Regions from separate parts of the Bacillus sp. KICET-3 genome, predicted to be linked through region 1. Evidence: riboswitches for the same ligand, from Rfam matches in the RefSeq annotation. Region 1 holds a riboswitch; each other region holds the start of a gene.

Evidence for each region. Region 1 has a riboswitch for thiamine pyrophosphate ahead of tenA (thiaminase II). Riboswitches for the same ligand answer to the same signal wherever they lie in the genome.
Region 2: another riboswitch for thiamine pyrophosphate. It lies ahead of thiT (energy-coupled thiamine transporter ThiT); the one in region 1 lies ahead of tenA (thiaminase II).
Region 3: another riboswitch for thiamine pyrophosphate. It lies ahead of thiC (phosphomethylpyrimidine synthase ThiC); the one in region 1 lies ahead of tenA (thiaminase II).
Region 4: another riboswitch for thiamine pyrophosphate. It lies ahead of tenA (thiaminase II); the one in region 1 lies ahead of tenA (thiaminase II).

The regions. Positions count from the first base shown of each region.
Region 1 covers NZ_CP137345.1:4,437,440-4,441,654, reverse strand. The annotation lists gene R5H20_RS22635 (DeoR/GlpR family DNA-binding transcription regulator) at 236-985, shown strand; gene R5H20_RS22630 (hypothetical protein) at 1,330-1,488, opposite strand; TPP riboswitch at 1,675-1,780, shown strand; gene tenA (thiaminase II) at 1,888-2,574, shown strand; gene R5H20_RS22620 (ECF transporter S component) at 2,571-3,170, shown strand; gene R5H20_RS22615 (ABC transporter ATP-binding protein) at 3,145-4,215, shown strand, end outside.
Region 2 covers NZ_CP137345.1:3,564,724-3,568,938, reverse strand. The annotation lists gene R5H20_RS18255 (processed acidic surface protein) at 1-938, shown strand, start outside; gene R5H20_RS18250 (class D sortase) at 1,050-1,595, shown strand; gene thiT (energy-coupled thiamine transporter ThiT) at 1,631-2,215, opposite strand; TPP riboswitch at 2,324-2,424, opposite strand; gene R5H20_RS18240 (GntR family transcriptional regulator) at 2,588-3,691, shown strand.
Region 3 covers NZ_CP137345.1:1,009,014-1,013,228, reverse strand. The annotation lists gene R5H20_RS05015 (ABC transporter ATP-binding protein) at 1-548, opposite strand, end outside; gene thiC (phosphomethylpyrimidine synthase ThiC) at 753-2,528, opposite strand; TPP riboswitch at 2,673-2,782, opposite strand; gene R5H20_RS05005 (sporulation protein) at 2,922-3,698, shown strand; gene aroD (type I 3-dehydroquinate dehydratase) at 3,739-4,215, opposite strand, start outside.
Region 4 covers NZ_CP137345.1:1,372,338-1,376,552, reverse strand. The annotation lists gene thiS (sulfur carrier protein ThiS) at 1-188, opposite strand, end outside; gene thiO (glycine oxidase ThiO) at 185-1,297, opposite strand; gene tenI (thiazole tautomerase TenI) at 1,281-1,898, opposite strand; gene tenA (thiaminase II) at 1,873-2,574, opposite strand; TPP riboswitch at 2,661-2,769, opposite strand; gene R5H20_RS06850 (monovalent cation:proton antiporter family protein) at 2,828-4,215, opposite strand, start outside.

The DNA.
Region 1 (4,215 bases):
CAACATAGTGATCGGTAAAAGCACATGAACCTCTGCAGGGGATATGTGCTTTTTAATTATTTAATATGCCTAATGGGAAAACATATTCATTTGGTGAAACAAACGATTTTAAAGGAGCTGCCAAGAGCTAACAAGCAAGCGTTAGACCTAATGCTTCGAGCGATTCCCATAGGTTGACATTGCTAAATAATTTATGTACATTGCAAGTAATAAAGTCAGTAATGAAGGAGTCAAAATGATTAAAGAAGAGAGATATCGGGCCATTCTTTCAATGCTGGATAAAAATCAGACAGTGGAAGTTGCAGAACTGGCAAAACAACTTGATGTAACAGAAATGACCATCCGCAGAGATTTGCAAGCGTTGGAAAACGAAGGGCTGCTCGTCCGTGTTCACGGCGGCGCCAAAAAAAGAGATTCCCATTACATAGAATTATCGCATCATCAAAAACGAGACATTAATGTTGAATTGAAAAAACATATCGGCAAGATTTGTGCGGATATGATCTCTGATTATGATACCGTTTTTATCGGTTCTGGTACGACCAGTGATTTTATCTTTGATTATTTGGGTGATAAGCATGTGAATGTTGTAACGAATTCGATCAATGTGTTCCAACGTGTTCAAAACATGCCGAACATCGATATTATTTTAACTGGCGGTCGTTATCGAAAAAAAACCGGAACTTTTTATGGGTACTTTGCGAACAGATTATTAACTGATATTAAAGTAAAAAAGGCTTTTATTGGTACGAATGGGATTTCCGGTACAAATATAACCACAGCTAATGAAGAGGAAGGCTATGGTTTGCAAATCGTGCTAAATAATGCAATTGAACGTTATATCCTTGCTGATAGTACGAAATTTACCATAGAGGCCTTTTTTACCTTTTATGATGTGAAAGACATAACAGGCATTATTACTGACAATCATATTAATCCGCATGTAGAGGCGTATTATAGCAAATATGCCAAAATGATAAAATGAATCCGAACAGATGATCATCATCTTTTTGCTCAGGAGCATGGAAAACTCTCTTCCTCATCATCGGAGCCGCCCTTTTTTAACAGTTTTCTTCCGCAGAGCGAGAGATAAGGTTGCGAACATTGAAGATGGCGGCTGTTTCACGGATAGATTACCTCTAGGCTATTGTTGCAGCATCCCTCCGAGATATTGATATCTACGAATCTATACATGAATGGCGCATGGCAAGACACCGTCGCATGAATCCCTTCAACATTCAAATTTAGCGGTAAAAAACTGCACTCCCGCTTAGAAGGTCTCTAACGATTGGAGTGCAGTTCGATTTAACACTCAGATTGGAGCGGCATTTAACAGTTGGTATCATTGGAAGGGGCAGTCAAAGGATGTTCCCGAAGTACAACCAGTTTCTGATGAGCTTTGCCGCTTTTCTTTGCCGGGCGGTTGTCTTTGCTGAAAGAGTAGAACAAATACACAGCCAGTGTCAAAATCAAGATAAACATCATCATATCGATCCCCTCCAAATAAAATTTGTTTTCTATATATTAGACGGATAAGCGCCCAAAAGGTTTCAGAAAATTTATAATTTTTATACAAAAATCACAAACTTCTTTAAAACTTCATGTGCCCAGGCTTAAAGAAAGCAAGGTTGACATGAGGTTCATTGATGTGTAGAGTAAAAGTTAATGTAATAGGAAGTCCACTAGGGGAGCCATAAAGCTGGCTGAGACAAGAGGTGATCTTGGACCCTTCGAACCTGATCTAGTTCATACTAGCGTAGGGAAGTGGAGTCGGTTTCTTTATGAGTTCATCATGCAAGCCGCTCCATTTTGGGGCGGCTTTTTTGTATAAGAGGCCGCTTTCCCCCCTTGTGCCTTCCCCTATCAGAATGAAGGAGGCTATCGATAATGAGTTTTTCAGCAGAACTTCGCCGTGAGGCAGATCCTATCTTTGAAGCAATTTTTCAGCATCCTTTCGTAAAAGGCCTGGCGTCAGGCGATCTGAAAAAGGAGCAGCTGATCCATTATGTTAAACAGGATTTTGAGTATTTGAATTCCTTTGTTCAAATCTATGGAATCGCGATTTCCAAATGCCAAAACCGCGAAGACATGGAGCTGTTCCATCAGCAGATTTCTTTTGTATTGAACAGCGAGGTGCATCCTCACAACAATCTTTGCCGGGTTGCAGGCGTGGCATATGAAGAGCTGCAAGGCTATCCCCTTGCACCATCGGCCCATCATTATATCCGTCATATGCTGACGGCGGCGCACGAAGGCACGCTCGGAGACATTTTAGCCGTTTTGCTTCCGTGTCCGTGGACATATTGGGAAATCGGCAAAAAGTTGCTGAAAGAGGTGCAGCCTGATCCGTCGCATCCATTTTATGACTGGATCCATTTTTACGGAGACAGAACCGATTCAATCACGACGGCATTTTGCGCCCGTTTGGATGAATGGGCGAAAGAGGCCCGCCAGACAGAAAAAGAGAACATGAAGGAGCTCTTTTTGTTAAGCTGCCAGCTCGAATATCAGTTTTGGGAGATGGCCTATACAGTTGAAGACTGGCCGGTTGAAATGGAGTCGGTGAGACGATGAACTGGAATATAAAAGAAGTGGTGATGACGGTTATATTGTCGGTCGCTTGCGGTGTCATTTATTTAGGCTGGTCTACGCTGTGGATTCCGGTCTCGGCGATTGTCGGGCCTGTGGGGGCAAACTTTATGTTTGGCATATGGGTGATTGCCAGCCCGATCGTTGCCTATATCATCCGCAAACCGGGAGCGGCGCTGATTGCCGAGACGGCAGCGGCGTCGGTTGAACTGCTGACAGGCAGCCATTTCGGGTTATCGGCGTTGTTAATCGGCGTGTTTCAGGGGGCCGGGGCGGAAATCGCTTTTGCCATCTTTCGCTATAAGCGCTATAACTTGTTTACACTCATGCTTTCCGGAGCGCTCGCGGCGTGTGGCAGCATGGCTTACAGTCTGATGGCAAACGGTTTTGGCTACTACACCACGCAAACGCTGATTCTCACATTTGTCATTCAAGTCATCAGCGGAATGATCCTGGGCGGCTGGCTTGCCAAAGCGGTGGTCGGGGCGCTTGCGAAAACAGGAGTTCTTGACCAGTATGACATGATGAAGGAACATCGGAAAAAGGATGAATCAAATGAATTCATATCTAGGATGCAGTAATCTTTCCGTACGCTTTTACCACCGTTCAGAAACGATCTTGGACCGTGTGAGCTTATCGATTGATAAAGGGGAGAAAGTGTTGATTCTCGGGCCGAGCGGAAGCGGAAAATCAACGTTGATTTCGGCGCTTTCCGGCATTATTCCCGATCACATTGAAGCTGAAGTCAGCGGCGAGGTAAATCGCAGGAAGAGTACGGGCGTGATGTTTCAGGATCCGGATTCGCAGTTTTGCATGCTTCATGTCGATGAAGAAATTGCCTTCAGTCTTGAGAACCGCTGTATTCCCCGCGAGGAAATGGATCAGATGATCTCCTCATTCATGGAGCAGGTCGGGCTGAATATCGACAAGAAAACACCGATTGAGGCATTGTCAGGCGGCATGAAGCAGCGGCTTGCTCTAGCTTGCCTTTTGGCGCTTGAACCGGAGGTGCTGTTTTTTGACGAGCCGACTGCACAGCTTGATCCGGCAAGCCGGAAAGACATATTTGCCCTATTGAAAGACGTCTCTGAAACAACCGGGCAGACGATGGTGTTTGTCGAGCATGTATTGGACGGCTGCATCGAATGGATGGACCGCGTCATCCTTTTAAGCGAAAACGGCCGAATCATCGGTGATGGAATACCGGAGGATATCCTCCGGCGTTTTCAGCGGCAAATGAAAGAGGCCGGCATTTGGCAGCCGAAGCTTTATCCGGCGGTATGGGAAGAAGTCGTTGAAGATGAGAACCACCCGCTTGCCGCCAAGTTCTCTGCCAAACTGAAAATAAAAGAGCTGTCGGAAAAAAACGGGACCCCGGACAGCGGGCCGTTGATCCGCACTGAAGATGCCGCGATCGGCTATCGCAAAAAAACCGTCGCAGACGGCATCAATCTTCAGATTCAAAAAGGCGCGTGGGTATCAGTCATCGGAAAGAACGGCAGCGGAAAAAGCACTTTTCTAAAAAGCTTGATTCGCTTAGAAGCCGTGAAAAAAGGCCGGATTTATGTGGAGGACCGCGAGCTGAAAAAATGGTCTGACAAGGCGCTGTATGACAAAGCGGGCTTT
Region 2 (4,215 bases), 870 kb from region 1:
AGGCTTTCGCAGCTCCGAAACAATCTGAGCTGAGCGGGTATCTTCAGGAAATAGGAATGACAGAAAAAGAATTGGATGCCTATTTACAAGATACATATGATGAAAGTCTGAAAGATTTTGAGTCAACTGAAGAGTTGAGGGATTTTTTAGGAGAGAGACTCAATCAAAAACGGCTTGCTTCGTATTTAAAAAGCTACGGCTTAAGTGAAAAAGAAGCGGTCGCTCTTCTCGTTGACAATGGCTATATGGAAAATGGACAAAACATCCTCGATGTTTTCATGTTCGAATATGAATTGGATGATGCGCTTTTTTCAATTACATATGATGAAGGAAGCGTGGAAATCAAAAATCCGTTTCAGGAGCTTGGCATAGATGATCAGGAATGGGAGGCGCTTACAGCACACCTTCGCAAAGTCCGTGAAAAAAATCCGAATCTTGAATTTGAGTTGATGGAGATCGGAGAGCGGCTTGAAGCAGTTGCCGATTTTGAGACGGTAAAAGAGCTGAAACCAAAAGATATCGCCCAAATCCTTTCTATATTACATGATCTTCAGCAAACGCTTGAGGTAAAAACGAAATATTATCTTGTCAAAGACGGAAAGAAAAAAGAAGTATCTTTGACGACGCTTGTCAGCGCGGATGAGCTGAAAGGGGCAAGTCTTCTTGTTGAAGTGTACGATCTTGCAGGAAATTTCGTACTGGACGCTTTGTTTACGCCTGACATGATTGGATCAGATTTGCTTCACCAAACCGGAACAAAAGTGAAGCAGACCAAAAACGCCGTTACACACGAGGCAAAAACGCATCGTGTGAAAAAGACGGTGAAAGGGGCTAAGCTTCCAAAAACCGCCGGTCACTATGCCGAATGGTCCATTTTTGGCTTTGCGCTGATGCTTGGCGGATTTTTTCTGCTTAGAAGGGTTCGCAAAACGGCATAAGCAAAGAAACTGCCCATTCTAAACCGATTTGGAATGGGCGTTTTTGAGAAGAGGTGAATGGATATGAAAGCGTCTCTTAAAAAAAGGATTGTATGGCTTTTTGCCATTGCGATGATCACGGGAGGACTGTATGTCGCAGCAGTCAATGTGTCTAAGCTTTTACAGGGCCGCGCCCTTGCTTCATCTCAGCAGCTGAAAGAAGAAAAGCCGGCTGTTCATGCTGAAAAAAAGCAAAAAACAGCGATTGAGCGGACATTTGAAAGCGGTGAAAAAATCGGCGACCTGGTCATTCCGAAAATCAATGCAAGGATTCCGATTTACCATGGAACAGACGAAGATGAGCTGCAAAAAGGAGTCGGCCATTTTGCCGGATCCGTGCTGCCTGGCGAAGATGACAACTCGGTTTTATCAGGACATCGCGACACCGTTTTTAGGAAGCTCGGCGAAGTCGGCAAGGGGGATAAGCTCATTGTAAAAGCTTCCTATGGAACTTTTACATATCGAGTGAAAAAGGTGCGGATCGTGGATGCGGATGACAGGACCGTCATCGTTCCAAAGCCGAGAGCCACACTGACTGTTTCCACATGCTATCCCTTTGACTTCATCGGTTCTGCCCCTGAGCGTTATGTATTGGTTGCCGATTTAATAAAAACGTAAAAACAGCGGAACCTAAAAAGGTGTCCGCTGTTTTTTTATCTTGTATTGACGCCCTGCCCCAGAAGCCTTGGCGCCGTCAGCAGCAACAGGCACAGCACGATTGTGCAAATGATGAAGGATGGAAGCATATATGTGCCATTATACGTTAAAGTATAAATCCAAACCGGCGTTCCTTTAGGCGTATAATTTGCGAAAAAGACCGCGCCGCTGATAACATGGGCGAAATACTTCAACCCGCTTCCAAGAAGGACGGCGAGCGTAACGTATGACACAAGCTTTCCTTTTTTTTCAGCCGCTGATGCATGTCTGATCGGTCCGGCGAATAAACCTCCGATTCCGGCGGCCGTTGGTGCGACAAAATAATCGAGAAGAAATTGAATGGGGTGAACCACGTAAAGGCCCCCGGTGACAAACTGGAGTAATCCGGCCAAAAATCCGGTAGTAAGCCCGGCCTTCAGCCCCCATCTGAAAGAAATCAAAAAGATCGGTATCATCATGACGGCGATTGAGCCGCCCTGCGGCATTTTTAAAAACATGCCTGAAGCCAAGTCCAATATGATCGCGATTCCTGTCATGATTGCAATTTCAATCAGCTGGACAAGTTGTTTTGATTGATTCATGGTAACCCTCACTTTTGATGAACAAAGGGATACTGGACTTCTTTCCCAATAAAAAAGCAATGCGGGGAAGGAGTAGGAAAGTTTCCACGCACTGCTTTGGATGCAATAAGTATGACTTTGCCACATCCCTACGCCAGCGTTAACTAACAGGTTCAAAGGGTCAGAACGATTCGTTCACTCTCAGCCTGAAGGCTCCCCTTGTGGTCATCAATGTTATTTAGTTATATTCTACTATACTAAAAAATAAAACGGACGACAAGCTTATTTTTCAAAATTTTTTGCTTAATTTCTCCAATATGTAGCAATGTGATCGGCTTTTCCTTTATAATAGAATTTATTCGTACGTACAAGTTGCAGTAAAGGGTTGATCTGATGAGCGAGCATACAAAATACAGCATGGTCAAAAACCAAATTAAATCATGGATATATGAGGGAAAGGTTAAGCCTGGAGAAAAAATTCATTCGGAAAATGAATTGATGAAGATTTTTGATGTCAGCAGACATACAATCCGGCAGGCGATAGGCGATTTGGTTCATGAAGGTCTTCTGTACAGGGAACAGGGGTCCGGGACATATTGCTCGCACCGTCTTAGGCCTTCTGAAAAAGGAAAGGAAAGACATAAAATGATCGGCGTCATCACGACATACCTGTCCGATTACATTTTTCCCTACATTATAAGAGGGATCGAATCGACGTTGTCGAGCGAGGGCTACACACTGATCGTAGCGAGCACGAATAATGACATTGAAAAAGAAAAGCAGTGTCTTGTCAACATGCTTGAAAAAGACATTGACGGATTGATCGTTGAACCGACGAAAACTGGAAGCTTCAATCCCAATTTAAATTACTATCTGACGCTGGAGCAGCATCACATCCCCTACCTGATGATCAATCAGTTCTACCAGGAATTGAACCCGCCCCATTTTATTTTGGATGATGAATACGGCGGTTTTATCGCGACTGACCATTTAATCAAGCTCGGCCATGAAAAGGTCTTCGGACTTTTTAAACAGGATGACATGCAGGGCGTCAACAGGATGAAAGGATTTATCCGCGCCTTTAGAGAAAACGGTCTGTCTTTTTATCCGGACATGGTCGTCACCTATACGACAGAGAACAAAGAAGAAAAGACGGTTTCTGAAGTCAGAAAACGTCTGTCTTCTTCCGAGCGTCCGACCGCCATCTTTTGCTATAATGATCAAATTGCTCTATTGGTGCTTGACGTGATCAGGGAATTCGGTTTGAAAGTTCCTGAAGACATTTCAATCGTCGGCTATGATGATTCACATTTAAGCCAGGCGTCGGAGGTGAAGCTGACGTCAGTGACCCATCCGAAGATGCAAATGGGAATTGAAGCAGCCAAATGGATGATCGCAAAAGTGGAAGGGCGAAACACGGATCAGCTGGAACATTCCACCGTGTACAAACCGGAGCTCGTTGTCAGACAATCGACCGCGAATGTAAAAAAGAGCTGAATTTATAGTTGGTAAAACTCTGCGACAAGTCAATAAGAAGAGGCTGGATCACTGTCTTGAGGTTGATCATCTTGACGGTGATCTTTTTTCCATCGTATAAATATGGAGCTTCACGATAATATAAATAAAAAAGTGACGGGGAGAAACATTAATAATGAATTGTTGACATATAATTTTTCTTGCGGTTTTATCTTTCGCCAAAGCTTTACCGGAAATCTTTCTGACAGTCCATTCTTTAAAACAGCCGACAACGTTACTTCTGCACCCTGAAATTCATACGTAAATCATGGAACCATAGGAAAGAGCGGTAAGTCGAACGGCAGGGACTTCACAAAAGCAGACTCAATGAATGCCTGATTAAACTTGAGTATTATTTTTTCAAAAAAACTATTGTGCGAAATGAAAATAGATGATATAGTAATGTTCGTCCCTAAAAAGACAGCTTTATAAAACAACTGCTTAAATATTTTTAAAAAAAGTTGTTGACATTCACTTTGCTAGAATGTTATATTAATAAAGTCGCT
Region 3 (4,215 bases), 1.2 Mb from region 1:
GTCATGTTCTTCTCTCTCCATATCTCTGTCAGTACATCCTGAAGATGCTTTCTCGTAAAAGCGTCCAAGGCGCCAAAGGGCTCATCAAGCAAGAGAATGTCCGGCTCCCTCAGCAATGCTCTGGCGATCGCGACCCTTTGCGACATTCCGCCGGACAGCTCACGCGGATACAATTTCTCCGCGCCTTTCAGGCGGACCGTTTCAATCAATTCATCGACTTTTTTACGGATGGCCTGTTCTTTGAGGCTTAAATCCGCGGCGATATTTTGCTCAACCGTCATCCAGGGAAAAAGCCGGTGCTCTTGAAAGATAAAGCCTTGCTGAATCCCGGGCGCTTTTATTTCTCTGCCGTTCATGCTGATGCGCCCGTCATAATCCCCATCCAAGCCGGCGATGATTTTCAGCAGCGTACTTTTTCCACAGCCGCTTGGTCCAATGACGGTAAGAAATTCGCCGTTTTCAACCGAAAGCTTCACATCTTGAAGAACGTTGGCTTTGCGGCCGCCGTTTACAAACGCTTTTTCGTTCACTCGGATTGATAAAGACATCTTGTTCCCCGCTTTCTTTGTCAATTTGAAAATAAAAAAGCTCATATCCCAAATGAGATAAGAGCCTTCGGTTGACCGATCAGCGCTGATGGAATGTTCCGAAATATTACATAACATACTAATTCATATAATTCCGACCTGTCAACCCTATTTTATAAAAAAACAGATGAAAGGTTCCCCTTTCATCTGCCGTATTGCTTGTATTTAATTGTAAATTTTGCTGCCTGCTTGTTTAAATTCCTTTGCTTTCTCTTCCATTCCTTTTTCAATTGCCGCTTTTTCATCAAGATTGTTTTCTTTGGCGTAATCCCGAATGTCCTGAGAAATTCTCATACTGCAAAACTTCGGCCCGCACATTGAACAAAAATGCGCCGTTTTCGCACCCTCGGCCGGCAAGGTTTCATCATGGTATTCAAGCGCTCGTTCCGGATCAAGCGAGAGGTTAAACTGGTCGCGCCAGCGGAATTCAAAGCGCGCCTTTGACAGCGCATCATCGCGGATTTGCGCGCCGGGGTGGCCTTTGGCGAGATCTGCCGCATGAGCCGCGATTTTATATGTAATCACACCTTCGCGGACATCGTCTTTATTCGGCAGTCCAAGATGTTCTTTCGGCGTCACATAGCAAAGCATTGCCGTTCCGTACCAGCCGATCATCGCCGCTCCGATCGCTGAAGTAATATGATCATAGCCCGGGGCGATATCGGTTGTCAGCGGCCCCAATGTATAGAACGGGGCTTCTTTGCAAATCTCCATTTGTTTATCGACGTTTTCTTTGATTTTGTGCATCGGCACATGCCCCGGTCCTTCAATCATCACCTGAACGTCATGCTTCCAGGCGATTTCCGTCAGCTCGCCAAGCGTTTCCAATTCAGCAAATTGCGCTTCATCATTCGCATCCGCAATCGAACCGGGACGAAGACCGTCTCCTAATGAAAAAGCGATATCGTAGGTTTTCATAATTTCGCATATTTCTTCAAAATGTGTATAAAGAAAGCTTTCTTCATGATGCGCCAAACACCACTGCGCCATGATCGCCCCGCCCCGGGATACGATTCCGGTGACGCGTTTTGCTGTCAACGGCACATACCGGAGAAGGACGCCGGCATGAATCGTAAAATAATCGACGCCTTGCTCAGCCTGTTCAATCAATGTGTCGCGGTAAATCTCCCATGTCAAATCTTCAGCGACCCCGTTTACTTTTTCAAGCGCCTGATAAATCGGCACAGTTCCGACAGGCACCGGACAGTTGCGGATGATCCATTCCCTTGTTGTGTGGATCTCCTTTCCGGTGGACAGATCCATCATGGTGTCCGCTCCCCAGCGGATCGCCCAGGTCATTTTTTCCACTTCCTCTTCAATCGAAGAAGTGACGGCTGAATTTCCGATGTTCGCATTGATTTTCACGTGGAAATTCCGGCCGATGATCATCGGCTCGCCTTCCGGATGGTTGATATTTGACGGGATGATCGCCCGCCCGCTTGCCACCTCATCACGGACAAATTCAGGAGAAACATGCTCGCGAATCGCGATGAATTCCATTTCAGGCGTGATGATTCCCTTTCTCGCATAATGAAGCTGAGTGACATTTTTTCCTGGCTTGGCGCGAAGCGGTTTTCTTTTTAGCCACGGGTAGCTGTGATTCGCCTGATGCTGTTTTTTATAGCCGTTATCTTCAGGCTTGATTTCTCTGCCCTCGTATTCCTCGGTATCTCCGCGCTCTTTGATCCAATCCGCCCGCAAAGGCTTCAGCCCTTTATGAATATCGACTGTTTCATTTGCATCCGTATAAGGGCCGCTCGTGTCATACACGCGGACGGGCTCGTTTTCTTCTTCGCCGAATGATCCCGTCGTAGGGCTCAGGGCGATTTCCCGCATCGGCACTCGAATGTCTGGCCGCGATCCCTCGACATATACCTTCCGGCTTCCTGAAAAGCTTGACATAATCGAGATGTTTGCTTGCTGTACTGACTCATGTTTCATGTTTTGATCCTTCCCCTCTTTTAAAATGATCAGGACGAAACTCCAGAACAGCACCAGCACAAAAAAACCAGGCACATGTTCATGAACCTGGTTTACAGTCAGTAAAATATCCGCAGATGGCCGCAATACATCGCCCGGTCTCTGCAAACACCTTTTTTACTTCCCCACGCTGGTACGAACCAGATCAGGTCCAAAGGGTTAAGAAACGCGCTTGTTTCTCTCTCAGCCCAAACAGGGCACCCCTAGTAAAGCTATTAAATTCGTTTTTATGGTAACATATCGATTTAGCGATGAAAAGAGAAAGTTAAAACGATTCAGAAATAAATGAATCCTTTTAGCGATCAAACGCGTATAAACATTGCCTTTATTTCAACAGAAGGAGAAGATCAATATATGTCATTTTTTAAAAAGCTTGCGGCTAGCGCGGGCATCGGGTCGGCAAAGGTCGATACGGTTTTGGAGAAAGATGCCTACCTGCCGGGAGAGGAAATCAGAGGAACCGTTTCTGTAAAAGGCGGCAATGTCGAACAGCAGATCAGGTATATCGAAGTATTGCTGAGTGCGAAATATGCCGTTGTAAAAGATGATAAAAAGGAATGGAAAACCGCCACCATCAAATCCCACCGCGTAACAGAAGCGTTCACAATCAGCCCCGGGGAGGAGCGGCATTTTTCTTTTTCATTCAACCTGCCGCTTGATACGCCGATATCGATGAAAGCAGCTGGCGTTTTCTTATTTACAGATCTCGATATTCAAGGGGGAATAGATAAATCGGATAACGACCCGATCATCGTCAAACCGCACCCGTGGATCGATGCTGTGCTGAAAGCCGTCGAAGAACTCGGATTCCGGCTTCGTGAAGCAGACTGTGAACATGCGCCATACTTCAAACAGCGGCTGCCGTTCGTGCAGGAATTCGAATTTGTTCCGGTGGCACAACATTACCGCCGCCTGTTTGACGAATTAGAGCTCGTTTTTCTTTTAGATGACAGCGGCCTGGAGATGATGATCGAGGCAGACCGCCGCGCAAGAGGTTTAAGAGGCTGGCTGGAAGAAATGTATAATGAAGGCGAAAGGCTCGCCCGCGTCCGGTTTGACGAAGCAGAGCTGAAAGATGCAGAAGCGCTGAAACAATCGCTTCAGGCAATTATTGAGCAAAATGCCGGATAAACGGAAAAGGAGCCGCTGGAACGGCTCCTTTGTCTATTTATCAATTGCGATGCAAAATGCCAAGTATCTGCTTGAGCTCCGCCGCCGCGATTTGGCCTGGTGCAGATGCCTTTTCGGCTACGCCAAACGTCATCGCCGAACCAAACACCTCTCCGGCCAGCCGGCTGATCACACCTGTCCCGGCCATTGACATCGTAATAATCGGCCGCTCCGCATAGCGTTCATTCATCGTATGAGTCGCCTCAAGCAATGTCAGCACATCAGCCGGTGTTTCAGGCATCACCGCAATCTTGGGCAAATCAGCGCCTAATTCCTGGGCTTTGCGCAAGCGGGCAATGATTTCTTCCACTGGCGGCGTCTTTTCAAAATCATGATTGGACATAATGACGAATACACGATGCATATGAGCCGTTTCAACCAGTCTTCTCACTTCTTGCTCTTCATTGAACAGCTCGACATCAATCACATCTGCCAGCCCTGTTTCGGCAACGGCGTGATTCAAGGAAAAGTAAAATTC
Region 4 (4,215 bases), 1.6 Mb from region 1:
AAATGAACGATTTCGATGACATCGTTTTCTTCCAGTTTGATTTCTTGATATGTTTCTTTCCCTATAATTTGTCTGTTTCTCTCTACGACGACAACCCGATTTTCCAGCTGATAAGAAGCGAGCAGGTCATAAATCGTTCCCCCGTCATTCTTCCAGTCTATTTTCCGTCCATTCAGCTGAATAATCACTTATGCACAGCCTCCTTCCGCTCCACTTTGAACGCTTCTTCCCAGGCCGGATTGACCGGCCGGCCCACAATCATATCCGTGATCATCTCACCGGTTGCTGGCGCCAGGAGGATGCCGTTTCTGAAATGGCCCGCCGCAAACAAAACGCTGCCATTTTCAGGGTGCCGGCCAATATACGGATTGCCGTCCTCTGTTTCAGGCCTTAACCCGGCCCAGCATTGATCGATTTTCATGCCGCCGATCTCGGGCAGCATCATTTTCGCCTTTTTGACCACCGCTTCGATTCCGTTCAGGTCAGGCTTGTCATTCCAGTCTCCGTGTTTCATTGTGGCGCCGATGACAAGCTTTCCGCTGCGGCGCGGAACAATGTAGCAATGATCATGGTAAAGCGTTCTTGTTAAAGGAATGGTGTCATTCCAAACAGACAGACACTCGCCTTTTACCGGATAAAAGCTTTTGTTTAAACCGAGCTGCTTAAAAAAGACGCCGCTCCACACACCGCTTGCGATTGCCGCGTGCTCCGCCTCAACGGCGCCTGAAGCCGTCATTATGCGCACTCCGCCCCCTGATGCCGCTTCGACTGATAAAACAGGGGCATGCTCAAAGATATCCGCGCCAAACAGCTTTGCCCCTTTGGCGAAAGCCCTGCAAACAGAAAGAGGCTCAACATGAACATCATCCCGGATAAAATTCGCGCCGATGATTCCTTTGGCGGCATGCGGCTCTTTTTCAAATACTTCTTCGGCCGTCAGCCATTCAGCCGAATCGAGCTCAGCCATTGCCGCAAGACGCACCCGGTCGCTTTCAGTAAAGGCGAGTTTTAATATTCCCCCGTCATGCCGGTTGATGTCGATGCCGCTTATTTTTTTCAATTCAGGGGCCAGCCGCTTATACGCCGACTGGCTGGCTCTCGCAAACTCGAAAAATGTGCCCGGTTTATCGCATTCGGCATGGGCGCCGAGCATTCCGGCAGCCGCCCGGGTCGCTTTCTTCCCGATTTCTCCGCTTTCAAACACCGCTGTTTGTTTTCCCGCTTTCGCAAGATGATAGGCAATCGACGCACCGATGATTCCTCCGCCGATGATGATCGTTTCATAGCGCTTTTTCATATAGATCTCCCTTCACAAGACATGCAAGTCGTTCAGCCGCTTCAGCAGGCCGGTCTTTTGAAAAAATCCCGGACATCACGGCGATGCCGTCAGGGTTGGCCTGCTTTACCTCTGGAAGGCGATGTTCGGTTATTCCCCCGATGGCAATGACGGGGATGGCGACAGCTTTTTTGATCTCCTTCAGGCTGCCGGTTCCCCTCTCTGACAGCCCCTTTTTGCTGTCTGTTTGAAAAATATGGCCGAACAGTACGTAATCCGCTCCTTCTTTCTCAGCCTGCACCGCCTCTTCAACAGAGTGTACGGACTTTCCGATTTTCAAATGCGGGAAACGATTTCTTACACATTTAACCGAAAAACCGTGGGAAGGCAGCTGGACGCGGTGTATATTGTGAAACAAGGCGACATCCACCCTGTCATTGATGATGAGCTTCCGTTTATCGACTCCGCCTGCCAGCAGGCGTTCAATTAATTCAGACAATTCATGGACCGTTTTTGACCTCTCTCTGATATGGATGAAGTCGGCTATGTCCTTTATCGATATGATGCTGGCTGCAAGCTCCTCCAAAGTGTGCCGGTTATCGGTGATCGCGTGAAGTCTCAAGCTGTTCCACCCCGCCTTTTGACCAGCCCTCTTTTTTATGCGCCATATTCCAAAATTGGTATTCATAATAGCTTGAAATGACGAAGTTTTCCTTCATTTTCGCACGGATGCCGGCAGTGCTTTTTTCAGCCAGTTCGTCAAAACGATTGACCTGTTCGATCACCAGTTCTTTGAACCAGTCTCCTCCGTATGTCGCAATCCACTCCTTGTAAATGTCATTCTCAGGGCTGCACGTTTTCAGCGTTTCCCCGACATCATAGTAAAGCCAGTAACAAGGAAGCAAAGCGGCGAGTATTTCCGCAAAATTCCCGCTCATCACAGAACGATACATGTGGGATGTATACGCATATGCAGTGGGCGACGGCTTGAACGCATTCTTTTCCTCTTCCGTAATCCCCAATAATTCGGTGAATTTTCTGTGCAGGGAAAGCTCTGCTTCATAAGTTCCGTTTGCATGCTCCGCCATCCGGCTCGTTGTATACAGATCATCCGCATACGCCGCGGCGAAGGATTGAACCTTGGCAAAATGGGTCAAATAATAGGAATCCTGGAGAACATAGTATTTAAAGCAGTCGACCGGCAAAGAGCCGTCTCCAATTCCTTGGATAAACGGATGGACAAAGCTGCCCTCCCACCATTCTGCAGCGCTTTTCCGGCATTCTTCTGAAAACTTCATTTCGAGGCTCCTCCTTCAATTCAGAAAATGAAAAAACCACTTTCCCCGCAGGAAAAGTGGTTTGGAATTTGCATATAACAACCATATCAAATACCTTGCCACTTCCCTACGCAGGTTTGAACCTGTTCAGGTTATGAGGGTCTAAAAGTCACACTTTTATCTCAGCCCTTATCAAGGACTCCCCTAGTGGAAAACATTTCTTTTTCATTCAGTTATACTTTTATCTTAACACGAAATAGAAAATGGTCAAGCATCAGTCTTCAAGCGTTTTTTTCAATTCCGCGATATATTCGCGCGAACCCGTGGCGATCAGCCTGTCACCCATTTGCAGCCTTGTATCGCCGTGGGGAACCAGGCTGTCAACATCCCGGAAAATCCGGACGAAAATGACATCCCCCGTAAACGGGAACTCCCTTAGCAGCACTCCGTCAAACCTCTCATTGTTCATATTGATCTGGTACAATGATGCATCCTGATTCGCCAAAAGCTTCATGACACCCGGAGCCTCAATTAGTGCGCGAAGCATTGTTTTCGTTGATAACAGGATGGAGAATGTATCAATTCCGTTTTCTTTCAATTCGGACTCGGCTGCAGGCGAACCAGCGCTCGCAATGATTCTTTCGACGTTTTGCTCTTTGGCAAACAGCGCGATTCCGGTATTCCGCTCTTCATTGCCCGTCGCTACAACAAGAATGTCCGTCTCAAAAACGCCGTATGATTCAAGTGTTCCGAACTCATAGTCAGGCAAAACCTCCACATCAAAAACGGACTCTGACAGTTTTTCCTCTTTCTTTTCCTGATGCACATGCAGAATTCTGACATGGTATTCTTCAGGAGAAAGCTCAAGTGTAACCGGCAGCGTCATTTGGTTGGCGCCGATAAAGGTGATCGTTTTTTGCTCTTTGTCCTTTTGCGCTTTCGGCATTAACTTTTTGAAGCCGATCGGGGTAATGATGCTGGTGATCACGGCCACAAGAATAAGCGCGCCCGACATTTGCGCGTCTATGACACCGATCCGTTCGCCGATCGTAGTCGCGGCAATAACGAGAGACAATGTTGACGTCAGCAAAAATCCTGAAGCCAGCACGGTTTTTGTATCATACCACTTCTTCAAAAACAGCCCGGGAACGACCTTGCTGATCAAAAGCGCCACAAATAACAGCGGGATCATGATTAATATTTTCGGGTTTTCAAATAATGACCAAATGTCAAGCTTGACTCCCGTCATCACGAAAAAGATCGGAATCAAAAAGCCGTAGCCGAATGAATCAAGCTGCTGGACCAGTTCTTTATTCGGAGAAAGCAGTGACACGAGAACACCGGCCAGAAATGCGCCGAGGATATTTTCCGCGCCCAGCGATTCCGAAAGCGCCACAAGCACGATGATCAAGGTAAAAATCGCCCTTGTGCCGATTTGAATCGTTCCTTTTGACATGACTTCAATAAACGAGCGGTTTTTAAACACTCTCCCGAAAAGATAAAGAACGACACCTGCGGCAAACAATATGATCAACAGCCACATATTGCTGCTTTCGTCTCCATATATCGAGGCAAAGACCGCCAACAGAATCATTGTTACAAGATCGGCAATCACCGCTACAAGAAGAATAATCTGGCCGATGTTCGTCTTCATCAGACGAT